DNA from 3 places in the Nonomuraea sp. NPDC005692 genome. Region 3 is predicted to be linked to each of the others. Evidence: riboswitches for the same ligand, from Rfam matches in the RefSeq annotation. Region 3 holds a riboswitch; each other region holds the start of a gene.

The links. A riboswitch is a leader RNA that binds a small molecule or an ion and turns the genes downstream of it on or off. The one in region 3 is predicted to bind S-adenosylmethionine.
Region 1: it holds a riboswitch for S-adenosylmethionine, as region 3 does, so the genes downstream of both, thrC (threonine synthase) here and ABZ459_RS26595 (aminotransferase class V-fold PLP-dependent enzyme) in region 3, are expected to answer to the same signal.
Region 2: it holds a riboswitch for S-adenosylmethionine, as region 3 does, so the genes downstream of both, ABZ459_RS17390 (GNAT family protein) here and ABZ459_RS26595 (aminotransferase class V-fold PLP-dependent enzyme) in region 3, are expected to answer to the same signal.

Annotation. Positions count from the first base shown of each region.
Region 1 is NZ_JBEXYU010000015.1:32,503-34,759, forward strand. Features, by position in the region: gene ABZ459_RS28045 (trehalose-6-phosphate synthase) at 1-335, opposite strand, end outside; gene ABZ459_RS28050 (RNA polymerase sigma factor) at 367-921, shown strand; SAM riboswitch class I at 1,001-1,141, shown strand; gene thrC (threonine synthase) at 1,155-2,257, shown strand, end outside.
Region 2 is NZ_JBEXYU010000007.1:28,644-30,900, forward strand. Features, by position in the region: gene ABZ459_RS17385 (hypothetical protein) at 1-700, shown strand, start outside; SAM riboswitch class I at 824-916, shown strand; gene ABZ459_RS17390 (GNAT family protein) at 924-1,307, shown strand; gene ABZ459_RS17395 (alpha/beta hydrolase) at 1,353-2,216, opposite strand.
Region 3 is NZ_JBEXYU010000013.1:182,769-185,025, forward strand. Features, by position in the region: gene ABZ459_RS26590 (cytochrome P450) at 1-761, opposite strand, end outside; SAM riboswitch class IV at 837-952, shown strand; gene ABZ459_RS26595 (aminotransferase class V-fold PLP-dependent enzyme) at 1,080-2,257, shown strand, end outside.

The sequences.
Region 1 (2,257 bases), on a different contig from region 3:
TTGGGGATGTCGTACAGCAGGTGGTTGACGAACCAGAGGGTCGAGTTGGCCACGGCGTTGTAGGCGCGGTGGAAGGTGGCCGCGGGGATGTCGAGCATCCGCAGGGCGCCCGTGTCGTAGCCGCCGCGGTCGAGCCGGCCCCCCGGGGCCAGGCGCACGGCGCTGCGGTCGCCGTCGGACAGCGCGGCGCACACCCACAGCACGCCGTGCTCCTTGGCCACCCCCGACAGGCCCGAGACGAGGCCGCCACCACCGCGTTTCATGGTCAGCTCACCGTCGTCGTCGACGGTGAAGGAGACCGGCCCGCGGTTGGACGCCACGAGAACGCTGTTCATTTGGGCTCCCTTCGCCCATAGGATCCCAGCTATGGCGCTAGATGAGCTAACCGAGGAACTCGCCCGCTCGGCCGCGGCCGGAGACCATCGCGCGCTCGGCGAGCTCCTGGCCAGGATCGAGCCTGACGTGATGCGCCACTGCGCCCGGATCCTGCCCTATCACCAGGACGCGGAAGAAGCCTCGCAGGACACTCTGCTGGCCGTGGCGCGCAACATCGGCCGGTTCGAGGGGCGGGCCAGGTTCAGCACCTGGCTGCACATCGTGACCGCCAACTGCGCGCGCACCACGTACCGCTCGCTGAAGCGCAGGGCCGCCGAGCAGACGTCGGAGGAGCTGCCGATGCAGAAGCCGGACGCGCGGCGGGTCAGCGTGATCGCCGGCTCGCGGCTCGACCTGCTCGACGCGATGGAGGCGCTGGAGGCCGACAAGCCCGACCTGGCCCAGGCGCTGGTGCTGCGCGACATCGTCCAGCTCGACTACAACGAGGTGGCCGAGCAGCTCAACATCCCGCTCGGCACGGCCAAGTCCCGCATCCACCAGGCCCGCAAGTACGTGCAGGGAGTCCTCGGGGAGGACTATCGGTGAGACGTGTCCTCTCAAATCGTGAGACGGGCGGTTGTTTCCGCCACTTGAGAAGGTAGAGTCCTTTTCGACAACTGAATATTGCTCATCCAGAGGGGTGGAGGGACCGGCCCTGCGAAGCCCCGGCAACCCTCCCGGCTTGTACTCGCGACCTGGCGAGGCCGACCGGGACAAGGTGCCAATTCCGGTTCGCGGTCAAGGTGGCCGCGGGCGAAGATGAGGGAAGGCCTCGCTTCATGTCGCTCGACTTTGGTCCTGCCGTCGCTCTGTCCTGCCGCGAGTGCGGCACGCGCTACCCCCTGGGCCCCAGCTTCGCCTGCCTGGAGTGTTTCGGGCCGCTCGAAGCGGCCTACTCCTTCGGCCAGGTGACGCGCGCGGACATCGAGTCCGGCCCCGCCAACATCTGGCGCTACCGCTCCCTGCTCCCGGTCCCCGCCGACGTGGCGAGCAAGCCCAACATGAACCCGGGCTGGACGAAGCTGGTCAAGGCCGGCAATCTCGGCAAGGCGCTCGGCATCCGGTCCCTGCACGTGAAGGACGACTCGGGCAACCCCACCCACTCCTTCAAGGACCGGGTGGTCGCCATCGCCGTCGAGGCGGCCAGGAACTTCGGTTTCCACACGCTCTCCTGCTCCTCCACGGGCAACCTCGCCGGCGCGGTCACCGCCGCCGCCGCGCGGGCCGGTCTCGACGCGTGCGTGTTCATCCCGGCCGACCTCGAAGCGGCCAAGATCGCCATGGCCCGGGTGTTCGGCGGCCGGCTGATCGGCATCGACGGCACGTACGACGAGGTCAACCGGTTCTGTTCCGAGCTGATCGGCGACCCGCTGGGCGAGCAGTGGGGGTTCGTCAACGTCAACCTGCGGCCCTACTACGCCGAGGGGTCCAAGACGCTCGCGTACGAGATCGCCGAGCAGCTCGGCTGGCGGCTGCCCGAGCAGATCGTCATCCCCATCGCCTCCGGCTCCCAGCTCACGAAGATCGACAAGGGGTTCAAGGAGCTGATCGCGCTCGGGCTGGTCGAGGACACCCCGTACAAGGTGTTCGGGGCACAGGCGGCCGGGTGCTCGCCGGTCTCGACGGCGTACAAGGCGGGGCACGACGTGGTCCAGCCGGTCAAGCCGGACACGATCGCCAAGTCGCTGGCCATCGGCAACCCCGCCGACGGGCCGTACGTGCTGGACATCGCCCGGCGCACGGGCGGGGGCGTCGAGGACGTCACCGACCCCGAGATCGTCGCCGCCATCAAGCTCCTGGCCTCCACCGAGGGCATCTTCGCCGAGACCGCGGGCGGCGTCACGGTGGGCGTGCTGAAGAAGCTCGTCGAGACGGGCAGGCT
Region 2 (2,257 bases), on a different contig from region 3:
CGAACCCGAGAGAAGCGACCGGGAGATCCCCCTCGCCTCCATCGAGTACACGACCGGTCTCACCGTGACCTTCTCCGACAGCCGGCCCTCCGACGAAGTGGGGATGTCCCAGCTCGGGATCATCGGCCGCGCGCCGCTCATCGCCTGGGACCGGAGCAACAGCTACCTGCAGACCTACCTGGAGATCACCCCGCCCGACGTGCCGGTGCCCCAGCGGCTCGTCGACGACCACGGCGCCGACCTGCCCGCCGGCCTGCGGGGACGGCGGATCACCAGCGAGCCGGTCACCGTACGCGGCCTGGCCGCTCCGGCCGGCGCCGTGCTCTCCGGCTCGTGCACCGCCGAACACTTCGGCTGGCACCTGTGGCACGAGAACGGCCAGGCCGGACTGGCGCCCAAGTCGTTCACCACCCTCGGCTTCGGCGGCTTCAAGGAGCGTCGCGCGGAGAGCTACGTCTTCAACTGCCTGCCGGCGGGTTCGCCCAGCTACCTGTGGGCCCGGCACCGCCTGTACTACTGGAACGGCACCAGCTGGTGGAAGCAGGTGGACAGGAAGGTCGGCCCCGGCCTCCAGTCGGAGGAGGTCAAGGGCAAGATCAAGCTGCACCGCAGGGTCAGCTATGACGACGGCTGGGGCTCCAGCCCCAACTGCCTCGGCGGGGCCTGCAAGTACACCCGTGAGGGACGTTTCACCAGCTGACGGCTGGACTGGTCCCTGACCGGAAACCCCAGCCGGGCCGTGCCCGGCTGGGGTTTCCGCGCCGCCGCCGTCGCCCTCACGTGTTGACGAGGTCGTCGGCCGTCGGAGATGATCGGCCTCAGTTGATCATCCAGAGGATCCGAGGGACCTGGCCCTGTGACGGTCCGGCAACCTGCCCAGCCATGGGCAAGGTGCCAACGCCAGGCACGATGAGGAAGGTCTGATGAGCGTTCAGCTCGATGTTCCCGTGCTCGCAGGTTCCTTGGTGCGGCTGGAGCCGCTGACGATGGAGCACGCGGTCGACCTGGCGGCGCAGGGCACCGGGATCAACGCCGAAGCGAAGCTTCTGCTGCTGCGGTACGCGTTCGAGAGCATCGGGGTCGCACGGGTCGATCTGAAGACCGACGCCCGCAACCACCGGTGCCGGCGGGCACTGGAGCGACTCGGCATCGGCTTCGAGGGCGTTCTCCGCAACTGGTCGATGTCCTGGGCACCCGGTGAGGAGGGGATGCTCCGGGACTCGGCGATGTTCGCGGTGGTCGCATCCGAGTGGCCGGCCGTCCGGCGAACCCTCACCACCCGCCTGGCCTCAGCGAGCGCTCAGTGAAGACCGGCAGGCGGTAGCCAGGGGCCCCTCGCCGGGCGGGGGCGCTCAGCCCAGGAACGCCGAGGTGGTGGCCACGAACCGGTTGGCGTCGTCCAGCCACGGGAAGTGCCCCGCCCCGGCCTGTACGACGAGCTCGGCGTGCGGGAACAGCGCGACGAGCTCGGTCATCGCGGCGGGAGGGGAGTTCAGGTCCACCTCGCCGGCGAGCAGCAGCACCGGCGAGGTGAAGCGGGTGAGCGCGGCACGGGTGGCGTCGGGGGCGAAGGCGCCGTCGGAGCCGAAGACGGCTGCCGCCTCGTCGTTCCGCTGCTCGTCCTCGGCGGCCTTGTGCGCCTGGGCCGTCTCGTCCCAGCGGCCGTACCAGAACGGCGCGATGGCCTGGAAGTCGTCACGGGTGGCCTGCCCTGACATGACCCTCTCCAGGGCCGCGTACGCCCCCGGGAACCACGGCTCGCCCTCGCGGGACCGGGCGGTCCCCCGCCGGACCTCTTCGGTGATCCCGATGCCGACGGCGGCGACGCTCGGAGTGACCAGGACGAGCCGTCTGACACGTTCCGGATGGCGGGTCGCGTAGAGCACGGCCAGATTCGTGCCCCCCGAATGGGAGAGCAGGTCCATCCGGTCGAGATCGAGATGCTCGCGCAGGGCCTCGACGTCATCGACCAGGCGGTCGCAACGGTACGAGGCGGTGTCCGGCGGCACGGCGGACTGCCCGGTGCCCCGCAGGTCCGCCATGATCAGCTGCCGGTGCGCCGAGAGGCCCCCGAGGTCGCCGAGGTAGGCGGAGGCCTGCATCGGCCCGCCTGGCAGGCAGACCACGGGGGGGCCGTCGCCGAACACGTGGTAGGCGAGCCTGGTGCCGTCGTAGGAGGTGAAGGAGTTCATGCCCGCCAGCCTGCGGGGGGACACCGCGCCTCGGCTATCGTTCAGTCACAGCTACATGATGAGGG
Region 3 (2,257 bases):
AGCAGGGCCCGCCAGCCGTTGCCGGTGACGTTGACCGTGGCCTCGTGGCCCGCGTTGAGCAGCAGCACGCAGGTGCCGGCCAGCTCGTCGAGGGTCAGCTCGGGGATCGCGGCCAGGGCGCTGACCAGGTCCTCGCCGGGGTTCGCGAGCCGGTCGCGGGCCAGGTCCTTGAGGTAGGACTCGAACTCCTCGGCCGCGCGCACCGCCTGGTGCTGGGTCTCCAGGCTGGGGTTGAGCTCGTACATGCCGCACATGTCGGCCGACCACGGGCGCAGCAGGTGGCGGTCCTGCTCGGGGACGCCGAGCATCTCGGCGATGACCGTGACCGGCAGCGGCTCGGCGACCTCGGCGATCAGGTCGCCGCCGCCCTTCTCGACGTACGCGTCGATCAGGCTCTCGGCGATCGCCCGGACGCGCGGGCGCAGCGACTCGACCATGCGCGGCGTGAACGCCTTGGACACCAGCCGGCGCAGCCTCGTGTGGTCCGGCGGCTCGACCTCCAGCATGCCGTTCCTGCTGACCCGCCAGAAGGCCTCCTGGAACTCCGGCTGCGGCTGCCGGCCGAACTCCTCGTGCGTGGCGACGTGGGTGTAGTCGCGGCCCAGCCGCCGGTCCCGGAGCAGCGCGTTGACGTCCGCGTGCCGGGAGATCAGCCACTGGTTGGACGGCTCGAAGTAGCGGACGGGCGCCTCGCGCCTCAGCTCGTCGTACGCCGGATAGGGGTCGACGACAAAATCCGGATTCCAGGGATCAAAGCGCACTATTTCATCTTATGAGACGGGTTGACCTGCTGAGCTTGCGAATCATGCCCGGGTGTCGGTTATAGTGCCGTCGTAGGTCATGAGTGCCAGCGACAAGCCCCGGCTAGCTGGCCGGCAACCCTCGCGTCCGCGGCGGGGTGCCCCGGGTGAAGACCTGGTCCGTCACGAGGTGTGGCGGGCAAGCGCGGGCTCCGTGGCTGCTTCCAGGGGTCCGACCGACCCGTGAGGAGCTGTGCCGTGTCCACTCTGACGATCTTCAACTCCGTTCCCGCCCAGGCCGCCGCCGAGGCCACCGCCCCTGCCGCCGCCTCCGGACGGTTGATCCCCGCCGTGCTCGGCGCCGACCTCGAAGTGCCGGTCAAGGGCGGCCGGCTGGTGAGCTACGCCAACCTCGACTACGCGGCCAGCGCCCCCTGTCTCGAGCCGGTCAGCGCCGCCGTCGCCGCCGCGCTCCCGGCCTACTCCAGCGTCCACCGCGGCGCGGGCTACGCCTCCCAGCTCACCACTGCCCGTTACGAGCAGGCCCGCCACACGGTCAGGGCCTTCGTCGGCGCCCGCCCGGACGACGCCGTCATCTTCACCCGCAACACCACCGACGCCACCAACCTGCTGGCCGGCTGCCTGCCCGAGGGCACGACCGTCGTCGTCTTCGACTCCGAGCACCACGCCTCGCTGCTGCCCTGGGAGCGGTCCGTACGCCTGGCGCCGCCCGCCTTCCCCGGCGAGGCCGTCCGCGCCGCCGACGAGGCGCTGGCCGGGATCGAGGGCCCCAAGCTGCTCGTGGTCACCGCCGCCTCCAACGTCACCGGCGAGCTGTGGCCCATCGCCGCCCTGGCCCACATCGCCCACCGGCACGGCGCCCGGATTCTGGTGGACGCCGCCCAGCTCGTCCCGCACCGCAGGCTCAACCTGACCGCGCTCGACCTGGACTACGTGGCCTTCTCCGGCCACAAGCTGTACGCGCCCTTCGGCGCCGGCGTGCTGGTCGGACGCCGTGACTGGCTGGCGGCGGGCGAGCCGTACCTGAAGGGCGGCGGCGCGGTGCGCTCGGTGGGCGAGACCACCGAGTGGCACGACGACCCCGAGCCTCGCCACGAGGCCGGCACCCCCAATGTGCTCGGCGCCATCGCCCTGGCCGCCGCCTGCGACGCGCTCACCGCCACGGGGTGGACGGAGCTGGTGCGCGAGGAGGAGCGCCTGATCGCCCGGCTGCGTACCGGTCTGGCCTCGATCGACGGGGTGCGCGAGCTGTCGTTGTGGGGCGAGGACCACCCGCGGGTGGGGATCGTGTCGTTCGTCGTGGACGGCTACTCGGCCCGGGAGGTGGCCGAGGCGCTGTCCGGCGAGTACGGCATCGGCGTCCGTGACGGGAAGTTCTGCGCGCACCCCTTCGTCCGGCACCTGCTGGGCACCTCCGATGGAGGTTGCGAGGACGGCACCGCCTCGGCGGTCCGCGCCTCCATCGGCATCGGCAGCACGCAGGAGCACGTCGACCG